Regions from separate parts of the Pantoea sp. At-9b genome, predicted to be linked through region 1. Evidence: predicted binding sites of a transcription regulator. Region 1 holds the regulator's gene; each other region holds the start of a gene.

The links. The regulator CRP, encoded in region 1, controls carbon source genes, mostly activating them, when cyclic AMP is high. The targets are predictions, from matches to a motif close to ATGTGANNNNNNTCACAT.
Region 2: the regulator CRP is predicted to act here: its motif matches at 2,868-2,885, upstream of PAT9B_RS26785 (beta-galactosidase).
Region 3: the regulator CRP is predicted to act here: its motif matches at 1,479-1,496, upstream of PAT9B_RS03620 (iron-containing alcohol dehydrogenase).

The regions. Positions count from the first base shown of each region.
Region 1 covers NC_014837.1:3,997,861-4,005,436, reverse strand. Annotated here, with positions in the region: gene ppiA (peptidylprolyl isomerase A) at 1-454, shown strand, start outside; gene PAT9B_RS29820 (YhfG family protein) at 554-724, shown strand; gene PAT9B_RS18535 (putative adenosine monophosphate-protein transferase Fic) at 714-1,307, shown strand; gene PAT9B_RS18530 (aminodeoxychorismate synthase component II) at 1,348-1,923, shown strand; gene PAT9B_RS18525 (aspartate aminotransferase family protein) at 2,011-3,231, shown strand; gene PAT9B_RS18520 (YccS/YhfK family putative transporter) at 3,232-5,307, opposite strand; gene crp (cAMP-activated global transcriptional regulator CRP) at 5,366-5,998, opposite strand; gene PAT9B_RS18510 (OsmC family protein) at 6,301-6,705, shown strand; gene PAT9B_RS18505 (phosphoribulokinase) at 6,840-7,576, opposite strand, start outside.
Region 2 covers NC_014840.1:216,005-223,580, reverse strand. Annotated here, with positions in the region: gene aegA (formate-dependent uric acid utilization protein AegA) at 1-1,068, shown strand, start outside; gene PAT9B_RS26790 (RepB family plasmid replication initiator protein) at 1,734-2,438, opposite strand; gene PAT9B_RS26785 (beta-galactosidase) at 2,995-5,031, shown strand; gene PAT9B_RS26780 (MFS transporter) at 5,031-6,452, shown strand; gene araC (arabinose operon transcriptional regulator AraC) at 6,538-7,419, shown strand.
Region 3 covers NC_014837.1:823,815-831,390, reverse strand. Annotated here, with positions in the region: gene PAT9B_RS03630 (D-threonate 4-phosphate dehydrogenase) at 1-150, opposite strand, end outside; gene PAT9B_RS03625 (four-carbon acid sugar kinase family protein) at 143-1,414, opposite strand; gene PAT9B_RS03620 (iron-containing alcohol dehydrogenase) at 1,607-2,755, shown strand; gene PAT9B_RS03615 (dihydrodipicolinate synthase family protein) at 2,773-3,657, shown strand; gene PAT9B_RS03610 (phosphoglycerate dehydrogenase) at 3,718-4,671, shown strand; gene PAT9B_RS03605 (MFS transporter) at 4,701-6,020, shown strand; gene PAT9B_RS03600 (MFS transporter) at 6,094-7,425, shown strand; gene PAT9B_RS03595 (cyclase family protein) at 7,422-7,576, shown strand, end outside.

The DNA of each region.
Region 1 (7,576 bases):
CGAACTCGAACTGAATAATCAGAAAGCCCCGGTGTCGGTGAAAAACTTTGTTGATTACGTCAACAACGGTTTCTACAACAACACCATTTTCCATCGTGTGATCCCTGGCTTCATGGTGCAGGGTGGTGGTTTCACTGCGGATATGCAGCAGAAACAAACCAACGCGCCGATCAAAAACGAGGCAGACAACGGCCTGCGTAACCTGCGCGGCACCATCGCCATGGCGCGTACTGCCGAGAAAGATAGCGCGACCAGCCAATTCTTTATTAACGTCACCGACAATGCCTTCCTCGACCACGGCCAGCGTGATTTCGGTTATGCGGTATTTGGTAAAGTTGTGAAAGGAATGGATGTGGCGGATAAGATTGCTCAGGTACCGACCAAAGATGTGGGTCCGTACCAGAATGTGCCGTCAAAACCGATTGTTATCCTCTCCGCTAAAGTTCTGCCCTGATTTTTCTGCGCGCCATTGCACGATGGCGCCACCTGCCGCTCTCCGGCAAAGCGAATATTTGCTGCTTATACTTAGGGCAAATTGCTTGCCGGAGGCTCTATGACCAGCAAACTGACCGACAAACAGAAAGCCACGCTGTGGCAACAGCGCCGTGCTGCCAGCTATCAAGCCAGCTGCCGTCTGGCGGGCTATACGCTGAGCGAACCGGCTATCACGCTTGAACAGGCCGACGAACGGCTGACCTCGTTGAGGAGGCAATATGGCGGATAACACTTTGGCGGTACGCGATCCCTACCTTTGGCACAACGACAGCGTGCTGAAGAATCGCCTGAACATTCACGATAGCGCCCAACTGCGTAAAGCTGAGCTGGCGTTCAGTGCGGCGCGGCTTGCCACGCTGGATCTGGGGCCGCAGCGCACCGGGATGCCATGGCTGTGTCATATTCATCGCACCCTGTTCCAGGATCTGTATAGCTGGGCCGGTGAGCTGCGCACGGTAGACATCTGGAGCGATGAGACACCCTATTGCCACTGTGCCTACATCGAGAAAGAAGGCAATAACCTGATGAGCGCGCTGGCGGATGAAGAGGGGCTGGCCCATCTGGCGCAGGATGAATTTATCGCACGTCTGGCACATTACTATTGCGAGATTTATGTGCTGCATCCGTTCCGGGCCGGGAATGGCCGTGCACAACGCATCTTCTTCGAGCAACTGGCGTTGCATGCCGGCTATTTGCTGACGTGGGATAAACTGGATCGCGATAACTGGCGTGCGGCGATCCGCGAAGCGGTGGGTGGCGATTTAACCCTGCTGAGTGCGCAGTTTGCAAAAGTGGTAAGTCCTGCCCGGTAAAATGCGTAGAATAGCGGCGGTTTACCGGCCTGAGGGCGCTATGCTGCTGTTAATCGATAATTACGACTCCTTCACCTGGAATCTCTACCAATACTTTTGCCAATTGGGCGCTGACGTCAGGGTGGTGCGCAACGATGCCATCACCCTCGACGAAATGGAGGCGCTGCCGCTTACACATCTGGTAATTTCGCCCGGCCCCTGTACCCCGGATCAGTCCGGCATCTCGCTGGCCGCTATCCGCCACTTTGCGGGCCGTGTGCCGATTCTTGGCGTCTGCCTCGGCCACCAGGCGATTGCTCAGGCCTATGGCGCACAGGTGGTGCGTGCGCGTCAGGTGATGCATGGCAAAACGTCGGCGATTCAGCATAACGACCGCGGCGTATTTCGTGGACTGCATAATCCGCTCAACGTCACCCGCTACCATTCGCTGATTGTGGCACGCGCGACCCTGCCTGCAGAGTTCGAAATCACCGCCTGGAGCCTGCGTGATGGTGAGCCGGATGAGATCATGGGATTTCGTCATAAAACGCTGCCACTCGAAGGGGTACAATTTCACCCGGAAAGTATCCTCAGCGAGCAGGGGCATCAACTGCTGGCGAATTTCCTTAACGGCTAAGTTGTGTTTGCCTTTGTGTGATTTTTTATGCATATTTTGTGATTATAATTTCACGTCAGCTCAACAAATAATCCGATGAGGTAGGCAATGGCAGCAGAAAAGCTAGCGGTAACCCGGGAAACGTTCGATAACGTTATTTTGCCTGTTTATGCACCAGCGCAGTTTGTGCCGGTTAAAGGCAAGGGCAGCCGAGTCTGGGATCAGCAGGGCAAAGAATATATCGATTTCTCCGGCGGCATCGCGGTGACTGCGCTGGGCCATTGTCACCCGGCGCTGGTGGAGACACTGAAAACTCAGGGCGAAACCCTGTGGCACACCAGCAACGTGTTTACCAATGAACCGGCACTGCGTCTGGCGAGCAAGCTGATTGCCGCGACCTTTGCCGAGCGCGTGTTCTTTGGTAACTCCGGTGCCGAAGCCAACGAAGCCGCGTTTAAGCTGGCACGTTACTACGCCTGCAAAAAACACAGCCCGTTCAAAAGCAAAATTATCGCCTTCCACAACGCTTTCCACGGACGCACGTTGTTTACCGTGTCAGTGGGTGGCCAGCCGAAATACTCCGACGGTTTTGGCCCGAAACCGGCTGATATCGTCCACGTCCCTTTCAACGACCTGGCGGCAGTGAAAGCGGTGATCGACGATCACACCTGCGCCATCGTGGTTGAGCCGATTCAGGGCGAGGGCGGTGTTATGCCAGCCACGCCAGAGTTTATGCAGGGTCTGCGCGCCTTATGTGATGAGCACAACGCGCTGCTGGTGCTGGACGAAGTGCAGAGCGGCATGGGGCGTAGCGGTAAGCTGTTCGCTTACGAACATTACGGCATCACCCCAGATATCATCACCACCGCGAAAGCGCTGGGCGGTGGTTTCCCGGTGAGCGCGATGCTGACCACCAATGAAATCGCCTCGGTGATGGCACCCGGCGTGCATGGCACCACCTACGGCGGTAACCCGCTGGCCTGCGCGATTGCTGAAACGGCGCTCGACATCATCAACACCCCTGACGTGCTGGAAGGTGTTGAATCACGTCGTCAGCAGTTTGTTGCAGCCTTGCAAGCGTTGGACAGTAAATTTGACCTGTTCACGGATATTCGTGGTAAAGGTCTGCTGATTGGCGCAGCGCTGAAGCCACAACACGCCAGCAAAGCGCGTGACATTCTGCATGCCGCCGCCGCCGAAGGTCTGATGATTCTGACCGCTGGCAATGATGTGATCCGTTTTGTGCCGTCACTGGTGATTGAACCGACCGATATCGAAGAAGGCATGGCGCGCTTCGCGGTGGCTATCGAGAAGGTGCTGGCGGCGTAATCAGTTTTTCACCCGTAGCCCGGTCAGCCAGCGGCCATGATGTGGTCGCTGGCTCCATGCCAGCGAAGAGATGGTGTGCATCACGTTCAGGTGTTGCAGAATGCGCTTCACATGCTGCTCGACAATCGTTACCGCCCCCTCATTGATGTTTTCCGGCGCTTCCAGAATATTGCTGTCGTTACCGGGGCCATCATGCTCCAGCCGCTGCTGACAGCGTTGTAGCGCGATTTCACAGGATTGCAGATAGCGTTCCGCCAGCTTTGGCGTCAGCATCGTATGCTCGCGTGCCAGGATGGTCATCGCGTTGATGTGTTCGACGATAAACTGGCTGTGCGTCACCCACAGCCGCATATCTTTCAGATACTGGGAATTAAAGCCTGGCTCGGTCATCGCCTGATTCAGCGAGTTAAACATCGCGTTGTGCGCCTGATTGACCTTGATGCGTTGATAAGCCAGTTTCTCCGGTGACTGCTCCGGTCCGAGCAACAGCTGCATGGCTTCCTGATCGGCTTCCAGCGCATCGTGCGCGTTCTTCCGCAACAAGCCGCTCTGCCACTGCGGCCACAGCCAAATCATGCCGCCAAAGGCAATCAGACACCCCATCAGCGTATCCATCATGCGTGGCAGCAGAAACTGTGCGCCATTCAGCGACAGCAATTGCAGCGAATACACCGCTGTCACCGTGAAACCAATCATCGACCAGCCGTAATATTTACGCGTCACCAGATAGCTGGCGAGGGTGATCGCCAGCATAAATAACAGGGTGATGGATTCCGGTACGGCAAAACGCAATGAGGCGGCAGCAATCAACAACCCGGCAAAGGTGCCGAGCGCACGGTGTTGAATCCTCACCCGCGTGGCGCTGTAGCCATTCTGGCTGACGAACATGGTGGTCATCAGAATCCAGTAAGGTTTGGGGATGTTAAAGAACAGCGCCAGCGCGCTGCCAAACATCAGCATCACGGCAAAGCGGGCCGCGGTACGCAAGGCGGGCGATTTCAGCGACAGATAGCTGCGCAGCGCCGGAAAAAACGGCAGGCGGCGTTGGCGATCGGCCATCAGGTCACGGGTATACAGCGGTTTCTGGGTACGCAACACGCGCGCAATGCGGCTGAAATGATACAGACAGAAGTTACCCACCGGATTGTCCGGGTGCTGACGGGCAATTTTTTCCAGCGCACCCAGTTGCTTATCCATTTGAAAACGGTCCGGCAACTGGTGATACAGAATGGCATCGGCCAGCAGACGCAGGCGGGCGGAGATGGTTTTGGCATTCCAGCGAATCACCGCCTCGGCATGGCTTTGCTCCACCAGCTTTTGCACTTCTTCCGGCTGATGCAGGCTAACGGAGATGTGTTCCTGCAAATCCAGCGCCACCTGAAAAGCGCGCGTCAGGCGTTTATGGCTGTTATCCCGGCTGGCCGACAGCATGTGCATTTGCTGATAGCAGGTGGTGATCAGATCCACCGCTTTCTGTTGGCGTGCCAGCAACGGAGGCAGCGCTTTCTCCGGGTCGGTCAACTGGGTCAGCAGGGTATATTTGGCATCGCAATAATCCGCCAGCTCACGGTACAACAGGCTCAGCGACTCGCGCATCGGCTGCTCTTTCCACAGCCAGAACCAGAACCAGTTAAACAGCCCGTACCACAAGGTGCCGCCAATGTAGAGCAGCGGTGGTACCCAGATAGGCATGCGGCCTACCAGGCTCAGGGTAAAGATGGAGGCGATCAGCGTGGCGGGCAGCAAGCGGCCATGCAACGGGCTGATCTCGCCGGTCACACCGACTAATAACGGCAGCACCAGCAGAATCAGCGGCAAGGGGACGTGATAATCCGTCAGCCATTGAATCAGGAAGCTGCCGGTCGCAAACAGGGAACCGCCAATAACCAGGCGTTTGAAGAAACGTTTATGCGGCGTATCAAGACCGGCGATGTTGCAGCAGGCCGGCACTAAGGAAAACAGCAAGCCTTTTTGCAGATCGCCAAACAGCCAGCCGAGAGCCACGGGCAGGCACAGCACCAGCGTTTGCCGCAGGGCGTAGTTAACCTCGGGATGATAGATGATTCGACGCCACATCAGCTCATCGCAGACAAAAACGGCGCGATGCTGCCATCACGCCGTGGGTGAGAAGAAATTAGCGGGTGCCGTAAACGACGATGGTTTTACCATGTGCGGAGATCAGGTTTTGATCTTCCAGCATTTTCAGAATACGGCCAACTGTCTCGCGTGAGCAGCCGACGATCTGACCAATTTCCTGACGGGTGATTTTGATCTGCATCCCGTCCGGGTGGGTCATGGCATCAGGCTGCTTGGCCAGATTGAGCAGCGTCTGCGCAATGCGGCCGGTCACATCAAGGAAGGCAAGGTTGCCTACTTTTTCTGATGTCACCTGCAGGCGACGCGCCATCTGCGCCGAAAGACGCATTAAAATATCCGGGTTTACCTGAATCAGCTGACGGAATTTTTTGTAGGAAATTTCAGCCACTTCGCAGGCAGTTTTCGCTCTAACCCAGGCACTGCGTTCCTGACCTTCTTCAAACAGGCCAAGCTCGCCGATGAAATCCCCCTGATTGAGGTAGGAGAGGATCATCTCTTTGCCTTCTTCATCTTTAATCAGCACCGCAACGGCACCTTTCACGATGTAGTAGAGCGTTTCCGCTTTCTCACCCTGATGAATCAGGGTGCTTTTGGATGGATATTTGTGAATATGGCAATGGGACAGGAACCATTCGAGTGTAGGGTCTGTTTGCGGTTTGCCGAGAACCATTCGCTATTATCCTCTGTTGTAATCGTGCCCAAAACACAGGGGGCAGTTTTCCCTGTCAGGCGGTGAAATCGTAGAGCGCTTCCTGTAAAGGAAAATTATTCGGGTGGACTCTTAAGCCAGGCTTCTGATTCTTCCCGCCTTCGTCTATTGCGACGAAAATATTTTCAGCACTGTTTGTAGCACAGCTTTTGCTAGCTGTCTTCTGTTGTCTCGCTTCAGCAAAAGGGCGATTAGTCTGGATTGCTGTTTCTCAGGTGAAAGCGTACTCTGGCGGCAAATCAGCCGATTCAGGAGAAAGAATAATGCAGGCACGGGTCAAATGGGTGGAAGGGCTTACCTTTCTCGGAGAATCCTCATCAGGTCATCAGATATTAATGGATGGCAATTCGGGCGACAAAGCACCGAGTCCGATGGAGATGGTGCTGATGGCTGCGGGCGGTTGCAGCGCGATTGATGTGGTGTCGATCCTGCAAAAAGGGCGCAATGACGTGGCGGATTGTGAGGTAAAACTGACCTCGGAACGTCGTGAAGAAGCACCACGCATTTTCACACATATCAACCTGCATTTTATTGTCAGCGGCAAAGCGCTGGGCGACAAAGCGGTGGCGCGGGCGGTTGATCTGTCGGCGGAGAAGTATTGCTCGGTGGCGATTATGCTGGGCAAAGGGGTAGAAATTACCCACAGCTATGAGGTGGTTGAACTTTAGCACGAACGTAGCGGCGCGATTTATCGCGCGGATTTTTTCGTGCAGCATGCACGGTCAGGCGATTTATCGCGCCGATTTTTCCCGCAGCGATTCCGGGATCGCGTGATAAATCGCGCCGCTACGAAAAATTTGGCTTACTTGATGCGTTTGCCTTCAATCAGGCGTTGCACCAGCGGCGTCATAATCAGCTCCATCGCCAGCCCCATTTTGCCGCCGGGCACCACCAGGGTGTTCATATGCGAGATAAAGGAATCCTGAATCATCGCCAGCAGGTAAGGGAAGGCAATGCCTTCCAGTCCACGGAAATGGATCACCACAAAGCTTTCATCCAGGGACGGAATTTCACGCGCGGCAAACGGGTTCGACGTGTCGACGGTCGGCACGCGCTGGAAGTTGATGTGGGTACGCGAGAACTGTGGGGTGATGAAGTTGATGTAATCCTCCATCGAACGTACCACCGAATCCATCACCGCTTCGCGTGAATGGCCGCGTTCACTGGTATCGCGCACCAGCTTTTGAATCCACTCAAGGTTAACGATCGGTACCACACCCACCAGTAAATCGACATGCTCAGCCACGTTGTGCTGCTGCGTCACCACGCCGCCATGCAAACCTTCATAGAACAACACATCGGTGTTTTCCGGCAGCGGCTGCCACGGCGTGAAAGTACCGGGCACCTGGTTCCACGGCACGGCTTCGTCATAGGTATGCAGATATTTGCGCGACTGGCCGAGGCCGGTTTTACCGTACTGCTCAAACGTCTGCTCCAGCAGACCAAAATCGTTCGCTTCTGGCCCGAAATAGCTGATATGACGGCCCAGATCGCGCGCTTTGCGGATCGCCATGTCCATTTCCGGGCGCGTATAGCGAT
Region 2 (7,576 bases), on a different replicon from region 1:
CGTTACATCTCGGATCACGCGCTGACTCAAGGTTGGCGGCCCGATTTGAGCACGGTACAGAAAGTGGATAAACGCGTTGCCATTATCGGGGCCGGACCCGCCGGGCTGGCCTGCGCCGATGTGCTGGTACGTAACGGTATCAGCGCCACCGTGTATGACCGCCACCCGGAAATCGGCGGTTTGCTTACCTTTGGTATCCCCTCTTTTAAACTGGATAAAGCACTTCTGGCACGCCGACGTGAAATCTTCAGCGCCATGGGCATCCGTTTCGAGTTGAACTGCGAGATTGGCAAAGACGTTGCGCTGGAAGCGTTGCTGAGTGATTACGACGCGGTGTTTATCGGCGTCGGGACCTATCAGTCAATGAAGGCGAACCTGCTTAACGAAGATGCACCAGGTGTCTGCGCTGCGTTGCCGTTTTTAATTGCCAACACCCGACAATTGATGGGACTGCCGGACAGTGCAGAGCAGCCGTTTATCAATACCGCCGGTCTGAATGTCGTGGTGTTGGGTGGCGGAGATACCGCGATGGACTGCGTGCGTACATCAATACGCCACGGGGCGAGTAAAGTAACCTGTGCTTATCGTCGCGACGAGGCCAATATGCCTGGTTCACGCAAAGAGGTGAAAAACGCCCGCGACGAAGGTGCGGAATTTGAATTTAATGTGCAACCCCTACAACTTGAGGTGGATAACAGCGGCAACGTTTGTGGCATTCGTCTGCTGCGCACGCAGCCCGGCGAGCCAGATGCCTCAGGGCGTCGTCAACCCGTTCCCATTGAGGGCAGTGAATTTGTGATGCCTGCTGATATCGTGATTATGGCCTTTGGCTTCAATCCGCATGCAATGCCGTGGCTGGAGCGTCAGAACGTCTGCCTTGACCAGCGGGGGCGTATCTCTGCCCGCGTAGACAGCACGTTCCGTTATCAAACCACGAATCCGAAAATCTTTGCCGGAGGAGATGCCGTGCGCGGTGCCGATTTGGTGGTCACCGCGATGGCAGAAGGCCGCCATGCGGCACAAGGCATGATGGACTGGTTGGGGATGAAATCCTCTGTTAAAGCGTAGAACCTGACCTTTGTAGCACGGACATAATAACGAAGTGCTAAGCCTATGATGTTTATATTGAGATGTAGGAATCACCCTCAATATCCCAATCCGTAATGTGTAGTTATTGCCCTTAATGCTTACCGGGATGTGTAGCAATCACCCTCATGCTGAGAAGGTGCAGATGGAGAAATTGCCCTCTGCTATTCCTGGCGTGGAGCCAAAGCAGGAGTCAGGTGTAGAAAATGCCCTTAATGTTCGATGACGACCCAGATCCGCGCCAGGAGGTGTAGTTTTTGCCCTCAAAAGCGCCGATTCCAGTGAGCGTAAGAAGCGAATAACGTGAAATGATGTAGTTTTTGCCCTCAGCTAAGGGCAAAAACTACACCTGCCGAACATTGGGTGTGGCCAAATCGTCCTCATCTTTCGGTGCAGGCCAAAAAGTAGAGTACTAAAAACAACCCGTTTTCAATCCAGTACCTGAACAGATGTAAGATTTGCCCTCAGACTGCAGCGCTTAAATCATTTTGAGGTGACGTTGGAAGAAGATGTAAGAATTGCCCTCAAGCCCGGGTGTGCATCAGGATAGGAGATGGAGAAATTGCCCTCAGTTCTCCCTTTCTACCAGCAAAGAAGATGTAGAAATCACCCTCGACCGTCTCAGGAGAAAGGTGTAGACATTGCCCTTAGCTTTGCTGGTAAGTGAACTGAAAATGTGTGATGCGATTACCCGATTTCTTCTCACTGTAAGTGATTGTCATATGGGTTTTTTCTTTGATTTCCTTCACCGCTTTGACCAGAAAACCACGCTTAAACTCAGCCATTTTCAGGTACGACTTCGGCAAACCGTAGCGCTCAATCATCCACTCCACCCCCAACACCGCAAAGCCAGAACCTTCGGCATTCTTGTACTGACAAAGTGATTCATACAAGCGAATGGCGTAAGGATTGGTGATACCGGCAACATCCTTGATCTTGATTTTCGTAAACCGCTTCTCAAGTGAGGTGAAGAATGGCATCAGGTAGGGGTTCAGATGGACAATGTAAGTACCACGGCGCGGAGAGTAGGCTTTTTTAATCATCCAGGGATACACCTCACTCCCCTTCTCATTTCCTTCATCCTCTTCAGGGCGAAAAATACATACTTCCTTAGCTGCAAACCCAGCCAGAGCATTACGGATATCTTTGCTGGCCTCCGTTGAGGGCAAATTATACATGTCTGCGTACTCGGCAACGGTAAACTCACACAGACCGGCAGATTTATCACCGCCTTTTGTGGCGTTGCGTATCCGCCCTACCGCCAGGAAAAGGATGCGTTTCTGATCGCGCGTCAGATGATATGCCGCTTCAGTCATCTCATTGGACTGCGCAATGATCTTGCTCACCGGCATGACCGCTTCCACCAGCGTCAAAACTTGCCTGTCTTTATCCACCGATTTCGATCCTCTGTTGATCCCTGTGCGTAAGTTTGCTGTTTGAGGGCAGTTTCTACATCTGCTAAGGGCAGATATTACACATGCTGAGGGTGATTTCTACATCTAATCAGGGCAATCTCTACACCTGTTGAGGGTAATTTATACATATTGATCCTTCGCAGGCCACGGATAGCAAGGGCTGGGAGCACGCTAAAAAGGTTTAAAAAGAGATAACAATATAAAAAATATTAAAAATATCTCAGTGGATAACTGGAAAAGTCATCTTATCAATGGCAAGGATCGCGAGCGGGATCAATAGCGATCCTGACAGGTCAACCAAGGGGACAGATTCTCTTTCATCAACGCAGTCTGTTGATAACCTACGGCGTTATGCGTTTCAGGGATATGTGATGCCCATCAAAAGACTCACGCAGAAGCGAGTTTCTCTATGTTGGCAGCGACATACTTCATCTTTCACCTGATCCCTTCGGATAACGTACCGCCATATCGGTACTGAGATGAGGGAAGTGCAATGGAGAAGCTGTTATACGGTGTCGCCTATTATCGTGAATATATGCCGGTAGAACGCTTGGATGAGGACATCCGTCTGATGAAAGCCGCAGGGATCAACGTGGTTCGCATCGCTGAAAGCACCTGGAGCAGTTATGAGCGCCGGGAGGGTGAGTTTGATTTCTCCTCTGTGCTGACCGTACTGGACCGCATGCATGCCAACCAGATTGCCGTGATTATTGGTACCCCCACTTACGCCATTCCTGCCTGGCTAGCTAAAAAACATCCTTCCGTAATGGCCACAACGCCGCAGGGAGTCAACAAGTACGGCCATCGGCAGAAAATGGACATCACCAGCCCCATTTATCTGCGTTACGCCGAACGTATTATCCGTGCGCTACTTACGGCCACCGCACACCATCCGGCGGTGATCGGCTACCAGATAGACAACGAAACCAAGTACTACGACACTTGTGGCGAACACGTGCAGCGCGATTTTGTTGAGCATCTGAAACAACGCTTTGCCGGGGACCTGGAAAAACTCAATGCGCAGTACGGGCTTGATTACTGGAGCAACCGTATTGATGCCTGGGAAGATTTCCCACCGCTGGAAAGCACCATAAACGCCAGCCTGGGCGCTGCCTTTCAGCAGTATCAACGTGATCTGGTTACCGACTTTCTCGCCTGGCAGGCGAAACTGGTCAGTGAGTATCGTTTGCCGGAACAGTTCATCACCCACAACTTTGATTTCGAGTGGCGGACCTGGTCCTTTGGCGTGCGGGGTGAAGTCGATCACTTCTCCGCGTCAGCAGCCCTTGATATCACTGGCGTTGATATTTATCACCCCAGCCAGCATCAGCTGACCGGGGCAGAAATTGCCTTCTGCGGGGATATCGCCCGCACCACTAAAGATAAAAACTATCTGGTACTGGAAACGCAGGCACAGGCATTCAAGAACTGGACGCCCTACCCGGGGCAATTGCGCCAGCAGGCTTTCAGCCATATCGCTTCTGGTGCAGCGATGATCGGATACTGGCACTGGCATTCGCTACATAACGCCTATGAGACCTACTGGAAAGGCTTGCTCAGCCATGATCTGCAACCCAATCCCGTGTATGACGAAGCCAGAGAAGTTGGGCAGGCACTGGCGCGCCTGTCACCGCAACTCAGCGGGCTGAAAAAGCAAAACCGGGTAGCATTGCTCGTCAGCAACAATTCACTGACCGCAGTGGACTGGCATCCCTGGCAGGGTCATCAGTTCGGGCGTCATAAAGAGCATCAATACAATGACCTGATTCGCAGCTACTACGACTCGCTCTACCGACTTAATATTGAAGTCGATATTCTGACTGTGGATGACCCGCGCCTGTCACGCTATGCACTGTTGATTGCTCCCCTGCTCTACGCCGTTTCTGATGCTTCACTGCAACGATTAAATCAGTTTGTGGCTGATGGCGGCCATATCCTGTACTCCTTCAAGTCCGGCTTTGCCAATCAGCATCTCAAAGTGCGACACGAGCGTCAGCCTGCGGTCATTCGTGAGACATTGGGAGCCAGTTATCAGCTGTTTGTCGAACCACAGGATGTCACCCTACATTCAGACGTCCTGGATATTCCACCGGAGTCCGCAGCAGTCAGCCACTGGATGGAGCTACTGGAGGTCGACAGTGCGGATACCGAGGTCTGGGCGCGCTATCAGCATCCCTATTGGCAAAAATACGCCGCCATCGTGCATAAACGCCACGGTAAAGGGACAGCAAGCTATATTGGCTGCCACACCAGCGAAACCGTGCTGGAAAGCGTCCTGACACGCTTACAGCAAAGGATTGAACTGCACAGCGAGGCTGAACATCTCCATTTTCCGCTGATCGTAAAACGAGCCATCAACCGTGCCGGCAATACCGTGCTGTTTTACTTCAACTATTCCAGTGACGCGCAGGACATCATCTTACCGTTCAACGCTGGGCGGGAATTACTGAGCGACAGGCGCTATCAGGCGGGCAACACACTGACCCTGGCTGACTGGGGTGTAGCAATCTTTGAACTGGAGAACGCGTGATGGCACAACCTGGTACTCATCAAGATCTGCAACGCATTGGCATCCGAGAGCGTCTGGCTTTTGGTGTTGGAGACTATGGCACGAACCTGACTTACACATTGATGGTCACGTTTCTGGCGTTTTTCTACACCGACGTAGTGGGTATGCCCGCGTTGTTAATTGGTTCGCTGATGTTTTTTGCCCGCGTGCTGGATGGCATCATCTGCATTTTCGTCGGTATCCGGATTGATAAAACCCGCTCCCGGCTGGGTAAAGCCCGCCCGTGGGTGCTCTGGACCGCCGTCCCGTTTGGCCTGTCAGCATTCTTAATGTCAACCGTGCCGGACGTGAGCTATGGCCTCAAGGTCGCCTGGGTCTGTGTTACCTATCTGCTGGCCAATATATTCTTCACAGCAAACAACATTGCTTATGGCTCGTTGCTGGCATTAATTACGCGAGATAACTACCAGCGCGGCATTCTCAGTGTCTTCCGTAAGGGACTGTCGACCTGTGGTTCGCTGACGGTGGGTGTGTTTACCCTGCCGCTGGTCGCGTTCTTCGGCAATGACCGGACCTCCTGGATCATCGTGTTCGCAATTCTGGGCTTTTTTACGGCGTTTTTCCTGCTGCTGACCGCCCTGGGTACCCGTGAGCGCGTAGAACCTGTGAGCCAGGATAACAGTACGCGGATCAACGCACGGCAGGTCATGCATTCAATGATGGCAAACCGCTACTGGATCATTATCTTTTTTTACCTGCTGATTACGTTTACCAGTCTGACGGCCCTTTCCGCAGTCGGGGTTTATTACTCCAAGTACATTTTGTCTGATGTCTCACTGATTGCTTATATCAGCATGGCGCAGTACATACCGGGCCTGCTCACGCTGATGATTATCCCTTTCCTGTTGAAAAAACTGGGTAAGCGACGTCTGGCAGCGCTTGGATTGCTGGTGTGTTGTGCGGCCTATCTGATCCCGTTGCTTAATAAACAGGACGCGCTTTTTGTCATCATATCCACGGCGGTGCGCAGTGTAGGTTTCTGCGGTATTGGAGCCACGATGTTTGCGCTACTGGCCGACACCATTGATTACGGGGAATGGCGCACCGGTTTGCGGATTGAAGGGATTCTGTTCAGCGCGGGTACGCTTGGGCAGACGCTGGGAATGGGGCTTGGTACTGCCAGCGTAGGCTGGATTTTGGGAGCGGCTGGTTTTGTCAGCGGTGGGAATACGGCTCAGTCCGCCACCGTCATTCAGACCATTGAGTTTATGTTCATCTTCTTTCCCCTGTTGTTGGCGGCCATTAATTTGGTCCTGCTTTGGTTTTATAAGCTGGATGATTTTTACGAAACGGTGGCTCATGACTTATCTGCCGGGCGTTACCAACAAGCTGATGTACCCGCCGTAACCCCCGCAAAGGAGAGATTACAAAGCCAGGGGTGAGCTTCGCCGCAAATCTGACAGGCAACGTCCTTCTCGGTCGGACGTTGCCGTTATACTTCCCGCAATCCAACAACCGGACGGGTTAATGATGGCTGAGCTGATTGACACGGAAATGGTGAACTACTCGCCACTGATGAGACGTTTCACCTTTAATGCATTTATGGTGTCAGGATTTACCCCGATAAGCCCCGGCAGCAGGCTCGACTTCTTCATTCACCGGCCCGAAGGCATGAAAGGCTACATGCTCAACCTTACGCTTAAAGGTGAAGGCGTTATTCGCCACGCGGAGGGGGAGTTTCATTGCGTGGCTGATGAGATGTTGTTATTCCCACCAGGCGTCCTCCACCATTATGGCCGGGCCAAAGAAAGTCCGGCTTGGGACCACTTGTGGATTTATTTCATTCCACGTCCTTACTGGATTGACTGGCTGCACTGGGATCGAACCGAGGGGAATATTGGCCGTATGCCGCTTGGCAGTTCCGCTGACAGCCAGCAGATCGCGAATCAATTTAAGGACGTGATTCGCTGGAATGCAGCATCAGAGCCACTTGCTGAAGCGTTGGCGATGAACACGCTGGAGCGCATTATCCTGGAGTTATTCCAGCGACAGCCAGCCAGTAACCATCGAAACCGGGACCCTCGCATCCAGACGGTCTGCCATTACCTGAATGAGCATCTGGCGGAAGATGTTCGCATCGACGATCTGGCCAGAATGACCTACCTCTCCTCTTCCCGGTTAACTCATATCTTCAGAAAAGAGATGGGGAATACTATTTTTGGCTGGCGTGAAAGTCAGCGCATCTCCCGTGCCTGCGATTTGCTGCAACAGACACAGCTGTCGATAACTCAGATTGCACGCGCTGTTGGTTATGAGGACCCACTCTATTTTTCTCGTATCTTCAGCCAGCATCGTCACCTCAGTCCGCGTGAATACCGGAAGAAGTTCGACCGCATACCGCTGTTCTGAACCCAATGATATTCGAATCGCCCAGCATACTCACCACCTCCCCTTCTCCTTGTTAATTGACAACAAGGATAAACGCTATCAGCCCTCTGTGTAGAAACCTGCTGAAGCCTTCACGACGATAAAATTGTAACAAATCAATAAATTATAATTTATTTTT
Region 3 (7,576 bases), 1.2 Mb from region 1:
GTTCAACCCCATCACCCGACGCAGCGTCGCGGCGCAACCTACCACCACCGCTGGCACACCGGCCAGTTCGCCTTCCGCCAACGCTTTAATGATGATCTCCGGGCTGATGCCCGCCGGATCGCCCATGGTAACCGCAATAATTTTATTCACTCGACATCTCCTCAATAAAACGAATGGCTTCTACCAGGGTGTTTTCGTCGCCAAAGCCACCCGCTTTGGTCATCACCGGCAGGTGTAAATCACTATTAAGCAGAACCCCGTGCGGTACACAGCCCGCCACCAGACCCTGAATCTGAAAACCGTTGGCTCCCAGCGCCTGTGCCACGGCAATCGCCACATCTCCGCCGGAGAGATACAATCCGGCAGGCGGAACGTTACGGCACACCGCTTCGGTCAGTTGCGCCAGAAACTGGCAGATACGCTCGCCCAGCTCCTGACGGGAAACCTGTTGCTGCTGGCACAGACTGTCAATCTCATGACGCTGTGCGGCATGTTGCGTGGTGCGCACTACGCAGTGTTCACCGGCACGCAATGCCTGCTGCATCGCCTGCTGCCATGCGCTGGCCTGTGGCCATGCCGGTTGGGCAAACAACTGGCGGATATCAATATCGATAATGCGAATGGCGCGCTGGCTATTGAGACGCTCAATTTGCTGTTGGGCAATGGCGCTCATCGACCCCACCACGGCCAGCACCGGTCGCGCCGATCGGCCAGCCAGATGCTCGCCCAACGCATCGCCCAGGCCGGATGCCCCGGCCAGCAGTGGCCGCGTTGGCAGCGCCGCAGCGGCCTGCATTAATAAGCTCAGGTCAGCATCCTGCTCAATATCAATCACCACCAGCCCTTGCTTCCCGGCCAGCACCTGCGCCAGTTGGCCGCTGCGCAGCGTGTCGAGATCGATCACCTCACCCGGTAAATCGCTTTGCATCTGTAGACGCGTCAACACGTTGCTGCTGGTGACGGGCGTTTTCGGATCGCTGGCAAACTCGGTGTCAGTGAGGCGTTGTTGCTGAATCCACACCTCTCCCTTGCGCGTGGTGCGCCCCAGCTTTGGCACCGCAGGCACCACCAGCGCCAGTGTTTTGCCACTGGCCGCCATGGCTGCGGCAATCTCCGCGCCGGGGTTGCCACGTAAGGTGGAGTCGATTTTCTTAAACAACCAACCATCCTGCGCAACCGCCTGATGCTGCCGGACCGCACGTTCAGTACGTTGTGCGGCCTCGGTTGCACTCACCGCCCGGCTATCCGTGCTAATCACCAGCACATCGGCAGCATTGGCATCGTGTGGCGTATCGCTGTTAAACAGCACGTGTACGCGCGCACCTGCCCTGGCCAGCCCGCTTCCGGCATCGTTAGCACCAGTAAAATCATCGGCAATCACCAGAACCGGTGTTTTCCAAGGTTGTGAACGCATCCTCTCTCCTGTAACGGGCAGCTTGCCGTGTTGAGATTGATTATATTCAATCATGATTGATTATATGTGAGCAAGATCAAATTAATTGAAATCAATATGCCCTATAAATTCAGGCACAGTTAGTGACAGACATCGCAGACTGATGAGCAAAACCAATCAATCAGCGTGAAAACACCGGGAAAAGGGTACGAAATGAATATCAACAGCACCGTGATTAGCGGCTATCAGGCACTCAATGACCTCAGCTACCTGCTGAAAGGTAAGCAGAAAGCGCTGCTGGTCACTGATAAGAATATAGAGGGCATTCCGGCAGTACAGACGTTGATCGCCCAGTTGCAGCAGCAGATTGCCAGCCTCAGTGTGGTGAACAGCGTGCCGCCAGAACCCAGCCAGCATGATGTGGCGGCGATTGTGGCAGCATTGCCAACTACCGATGTCGATCTGGTGATCGGCGTAGGCGGCGGTAGCGTACTGGACGTTGCCAAACTGCTCTCTATTCTGTGCGTGAAAGGCGCGCCCACCCTTGATGCCTTACTGGCCGGGGAAAAACCGCTGACCCGCACCACTTCGCTGCTGATCCCTACCACGGCGGGTACTGGTTCAGAAGCCACGCCGAACGCCATTTTGGCGATCCCGGAGAAAGAGACCAAGGTCGGCATTATTACCCCGGTGATGCTGCCGGATTATGTCGCACTGGTGCCGGAGCTGACCACCAGCATGCCGCCGCACATCGCTTCCTCCACCGGGATTGATGCGTTGTGCCACCTGATTGAGTGCTTCACCGCCACGGTTGCCAACCCGGTGAGTGATAACTACGCGATGATCGGCATGAAAAAGCTGTTTGCCAGCCTGGAAACTGCTGTTGCCGAGCCGGGTAACCTCGAAGCGCGTCTAAATATGCTGTGGGCGTCATATTACGGCGGTGCCTCAATTGCCCATGCCGGTACGCACCTGGTGCACGCGATGTCTTACCCGCTGGGCGGCAAATACCACATTCCACACGGCGTCGCTAACGCCATCCTGCTGGCACCGTGCATGCGCTTTGTACGTCCGGCCGCGGTGAGCAAATTTGCTCAGGCTTACGACCTGCTGCCTGATGCCGACCTGACGCTGGATGAAGAAGCGAAATCACATGCGCTGGTCGAGTACTTCGCCGCGCTGGTGCTGCGCCTGAAACTGCCTGCCAGCCTGGAAGAGCTGGGTATCGGCCCGGATCACCTGCCCTATCTGGTAGAAGCCGCGCTCGACGTGCAACGCCTGATGAAGAATGTACCGATGAAAGTGAGCGCCGATGACGTGCGAAACGTCTACCTGACGCTGTTTCCGGCATTGAATCACTAAGGACTATCGAGGAAATCATGAGCAACAAAATTCAGGGCGTACTGACCGCCATTGTCACCACCTTCGATCGCGACGGTGCCTTTAATCCTGCCACCCAACGTGAGCAGGTTAAGCGTCAACTGAGCGCCGGGAACGGTATTTTCTGCGGCGGCACCAACGGCGAATTCTTCGTGCTAAATGAGCAGGAGAAACTGGCCGTTACCGAGACCTGCGTTGATGAAGTGAACGGCAGCGCACCCGTGGTGGCGCATATTGGCGAGATCTCCACCCGTGAAACCATCCGTCTCGGCAAGCAGATTGAGAAGCTCGGCGTTGATGCGGTATCAGTGATCACCCCGTACTTCGTGCCGTTGAAACAGGATGAGCTGATTTATCACTATCAGACGGTGGCAGATGCGCTGAACGTGCCGCTGTTCCTCTACAACATTCCGGCCCGTACCGGCAACACCTTACAGCCGGACACCGTGCGCCAGCTGGCGTCACATCCCAACATCATCGGGATCAAAGACAGCGCAGGCAGCTACGAGAGCCTGAGCGGCTTCCTGCAAGCTGCGGCAGGTAGCGATAATTTTGACGTACTGAACGGCCCGGATTCGCTGATCCATCAGGGCTTCGTTGATGGCTGTTCTGCCTGCATCTCCGGCCTTGCCAACGTGGCACCGAAAGAGATCAACGCGATCTGGGCACGCTTCCACGCTGGTGATATCGAAGGTTCGCGTCTGGCTCAGGAGAACGTCACCGGATTGCGTACCGACCTTTACAGCGTCGGCTTCTCACCGGCAGCGGTGAAGAAGGCGGTTTCTCTGCTCGGTTATAACGTCGGCGACAGCCGCTATGCGGTGCGTTTCACGGCCGAGGAAGAGCAGAAGATCCGCCAGATCGTGAACCAGTATTTGCAGTAATGGCCGTCAGGGCAGCACGTGCTGCCCTTGCCTGTTCCACTTTTTACACCGGGAAGCGTTATGAAAGTCATCTGTACCTCACCGTCATTCGCCAAATATGACGCAACGCCAATCACCACGCTGCAACAGCAGGGTTTTGAACTGATCACCCTGCCTGCCGATGCGCCACTGAGCGCACTGGAGCCACATCTGGCCGACACCGTAGCGATGATTGTTGCCTTTACCGACGTTAATGAAGAGCTGCTGAGCAAAGCGCCGCAGTTGAAGATTGTCTGCAAGCACGGCGTTGGCGTCGATAACATCAATCTGGACGCCACCCGCGCACGCGGCATCTATGTCACCAACGTGCCAGATGCCAACAAACATGCCGTGGCCGACTTCGCTTTTGCCTTGATCCTCAACAGCGCTCGCCAGCTGACCCAGGCCGCGGTGGAAACCCGTGCCGGTCACTGGCCGCGAATTTTTGCCACCGACGTGTACGGCAAAACGCTGGGTATCGTGGGACTGGGCAACATCGGTAAGCAGGTCGCGCTGCGCGCGAAAGGCTTCAACATGCGTGTTATCGCCTTTGATTTCTACCCGGACGAAAAATTCGCGGCAGAACACGGCATCGAATTCGTCAGCATGGATCAACTGACCGCAGCGAGCGACTTCATCACCCTGCATACCCCGCTGACCAATGAAACGCGCAACCTGTTTGATGCGGCCCGCATCAAACGTATGAAGAAAAGCGCGTTCCTGATCAACGTGTCACGCGGCGGCGTGGTGAACGAACAGGATCTGTTCCAGGCATTGCAGGATAACGTGATCGCCGGTGCCGCGGCGGATGTGTTTGAGCAGGAGCCACTGGCTGAACATCCGCTGTTCACCCTGGGCAACTTTATTCCGACCTCACACATTGCGGGCTACACCGATGGGGCGATCAGCGCCATCGGCGAACGCTGTGTCACGCAAATTGTGCAGTGCATTCAACAGGGCGAACGCCCGGTTAACGTGATGAACGGGCTGGCCTGAGGGCCGCCCCCCTGAATCGAGTGATTATTATGAATACACCCTCACGCTCGACCCGTATTCGCTGGTGGATCGCAGGCCTGATGTGGCTGGCGGTTGCCATTAACTATATTGACCGTACTGTACTCTCTGCTGCTGCCCCGCATCTGATTAAAGAACTGGCCATCAATCCGGAGATGATGGGCGTGATCATGGCCGCGTTTTTCTGGTCCTACGCGCTGCTGCAAATTCCGGCTGGCTGGTTTGCTGACCGTTTCGGTCAGAAAAAAGGGCTGGGCATTGCCGTTGGCTGGTGGTCAATCGCCACGATGGCGATGGGCCTGGCGACTGGCTTTAAATCACTGCTGGCGCTACGCCTGGCGCTGGGGGTCGGTGAAGCGGCGGCTTACCCGAGCAACGCTGGCATCGCTGCCCGCTGGTTCCCGGACCGCGAGCGTGCCACCGTCTCTGGCCTGTTTGACAGCGCCTCCAAATTTGGCGGTGCCATCGCTATGCCGCTGATTGTATGGATGATCGCCATGTTTGACTGGCGTATCACCTTCCTCGCCATCGGTGCCATCGGCCTGTTCTGGGTGATTGCCTGGTACTTTATCTACGCCGAGAACCCGGAAGACCATAAATCGATCAGCCGTGATGAAGTGCATCTGATCCGTAATGGTCAGGCAAACAAGCACGGCGATAAAAGCGTGCTGCCGATGAAGTGGTACAAGCTGCTGCGCTATCGCAATATCTGGGCAATGTGCATTGGCTTCTTCACCATCAACTACACCTCCTATTTCTTTATCACCTGGCTGCCGACCTACCTGGTGAAAGATAAAGGGATGGATTTCCTCAAGATGGGGATGGTAGCGGCCCTGCCACTGATTTGCGGCATGGTGATTGAAGTGCTGGCAGGTTGGGCATCCGACCGGATGGTGCACAATAAAGTGCTGTCACTGACCGCCACGCGCAAACTGTTCCTGACCATTGGCCTGGTCATGGCGCTGTGCATCGGTTTCGCACCGTTCACCGATTCAGTGTTTATGACCGTGTTGCTGCTGTGCATCGCCAAATCGGGTACTACCGTGGCAGCCTCTCAGGTCTGGGCGTTGCCAGGCGATGTGGCACCGAAAAACAGCGTGTCGATTGTCGCCGGTTTGCAGAACACCGTCTCCAATATGGGCGGCGCGGTGGGTCCGATCATCACCGGCGCAATCGTGGGTGCCACTGGCCACTTCACCTGGGCGCTGGTGTTCTCCGCCGTGCTGGTGGTGATTGGTATCCTTAACTACCTGTTCCTGATGGGCAAAGTTGAACCGATCGTGGATGAGGAACAGGTTCATCATTCACAGACCCTGACCAGCGGCGCGTAAGCGCCCTGACCCGCCGCATCGTCCTGATGCGGCGTTCCCTACAACTCACTATAAAAAACAATTGGAGGCGATGATGTCGCTGAATTCCAATGGAGCATCTGCTGCTGTTTCGGCAAGAAAAGGGAAATTTCGTTTCATCATTCTGACGGTGCTGTCTGTCGGCATCGCCATCAACTATATCGACCGCGCCGCGATGAGTGTCGCCATCCCGTTTATGAGCCAGGAGTTACACTTCTCGCCCACCGACAGCGGGTTACTGCTCTCTGCTTTCTTCTGGAGCTATGTCCTGTTCCAGCTGCCGGGCGGCTGGCTGGTGGATAAACTCGGTCCACGTATCACCTTTGCCCTCAGCAGTCTCGGCTGGGGGCTGGCAACCGCAGCCTGTGGCCTCGCCAGCAGCATTGCCGCGCTGGTGGGTTTCCGTTTTGTCCTCGGTGCGTTCGAAGCCCCCAGTTATCCCGCCAGTTCGTCGACCGTGACACGCTGGTTCCCACGCCAGGAACGCAGCTTCGCCGCCGCCACCTTTAACAACGGCAGCAAAATTGGTGGCACCCTGGCGATTCCGATTATCTCGTTTTTGATTGCGCTGGTTGGCTGGCGTATGACCTTTGTCATCTCCGGTTTGGTGGCCGTGGTTTGGGCGCTGGCATGGTATCTGTGGTATCGCGACCCGCGCGAGCACAAAACCGTCTCCGCCGAAGAAGTGGCGTTTATTGAGGCCAACCAAGACCCGCAAAACGGCGAACCGATGAGCGTGCGTCAGTTGCTGGCGCAGCGTACCGTGCAGGCGATGATGGCGGGCTTCTTCTGTATCAACTTCGTGTCCTATTTCTTCTTCACCTGGTTCCCGACCTATCTGGTGGAGACGTTCCATTTGTCACTGATGAAGTTTGGCCTGCTGGGAATGCTGCCAGGCATCGCGGCGATTGTCGGCGGCTGGTGCGGCGGGTTGCTGTCTGACTCGCTGGTGCGTCGCGGTTATTCGCTCAGCGTGGCGCGCAAAATCCCGCTGGTCGGCGGGATGCTGGGCAGCGCCACCATCGGCCTGGCAGCGTTTTCCCCCACGGTAGGGCTGGCGCTGTCTGCGCTGTGCTTCGCTAACTTTGCCGCAACCTTCGCTTCGGCCGCCCTGTGGGCGCTGCCGTCAGACGTCGCCCCCAACCGTGCTAACGTCGCCACCATTGGTGGTATTCAGAATATGGCGGCCAATCTCGCGGGCATCATTTCGCCGATTCTAATTGGCGTGATCATGCAGTTCACCCATTCGTTCGTGATTCCGCTGGAGATCGCCGGTGTCATCGGCGTGGTCGGTGCGCTGGTGTATGCCTTCTGGCTGCCGCGCGTGCAACCGATGGGCGTGGCCGACAACCGGGCGCTGGATGGCGCATTGAGGAGAGAAGTATGAATAGTCGCTGGAAACAACGCCCGTCACACTCCACTTGGGGCGATTTCGGTGCCGATGACCAGTTAGGTCGTCTCAATCTGCTGACGCCGCAAAAAGTACGGGAGGGCGTGGCAGAAGTGCAGACCGGCGAGACCTTCTGCCTGAGTTTGCC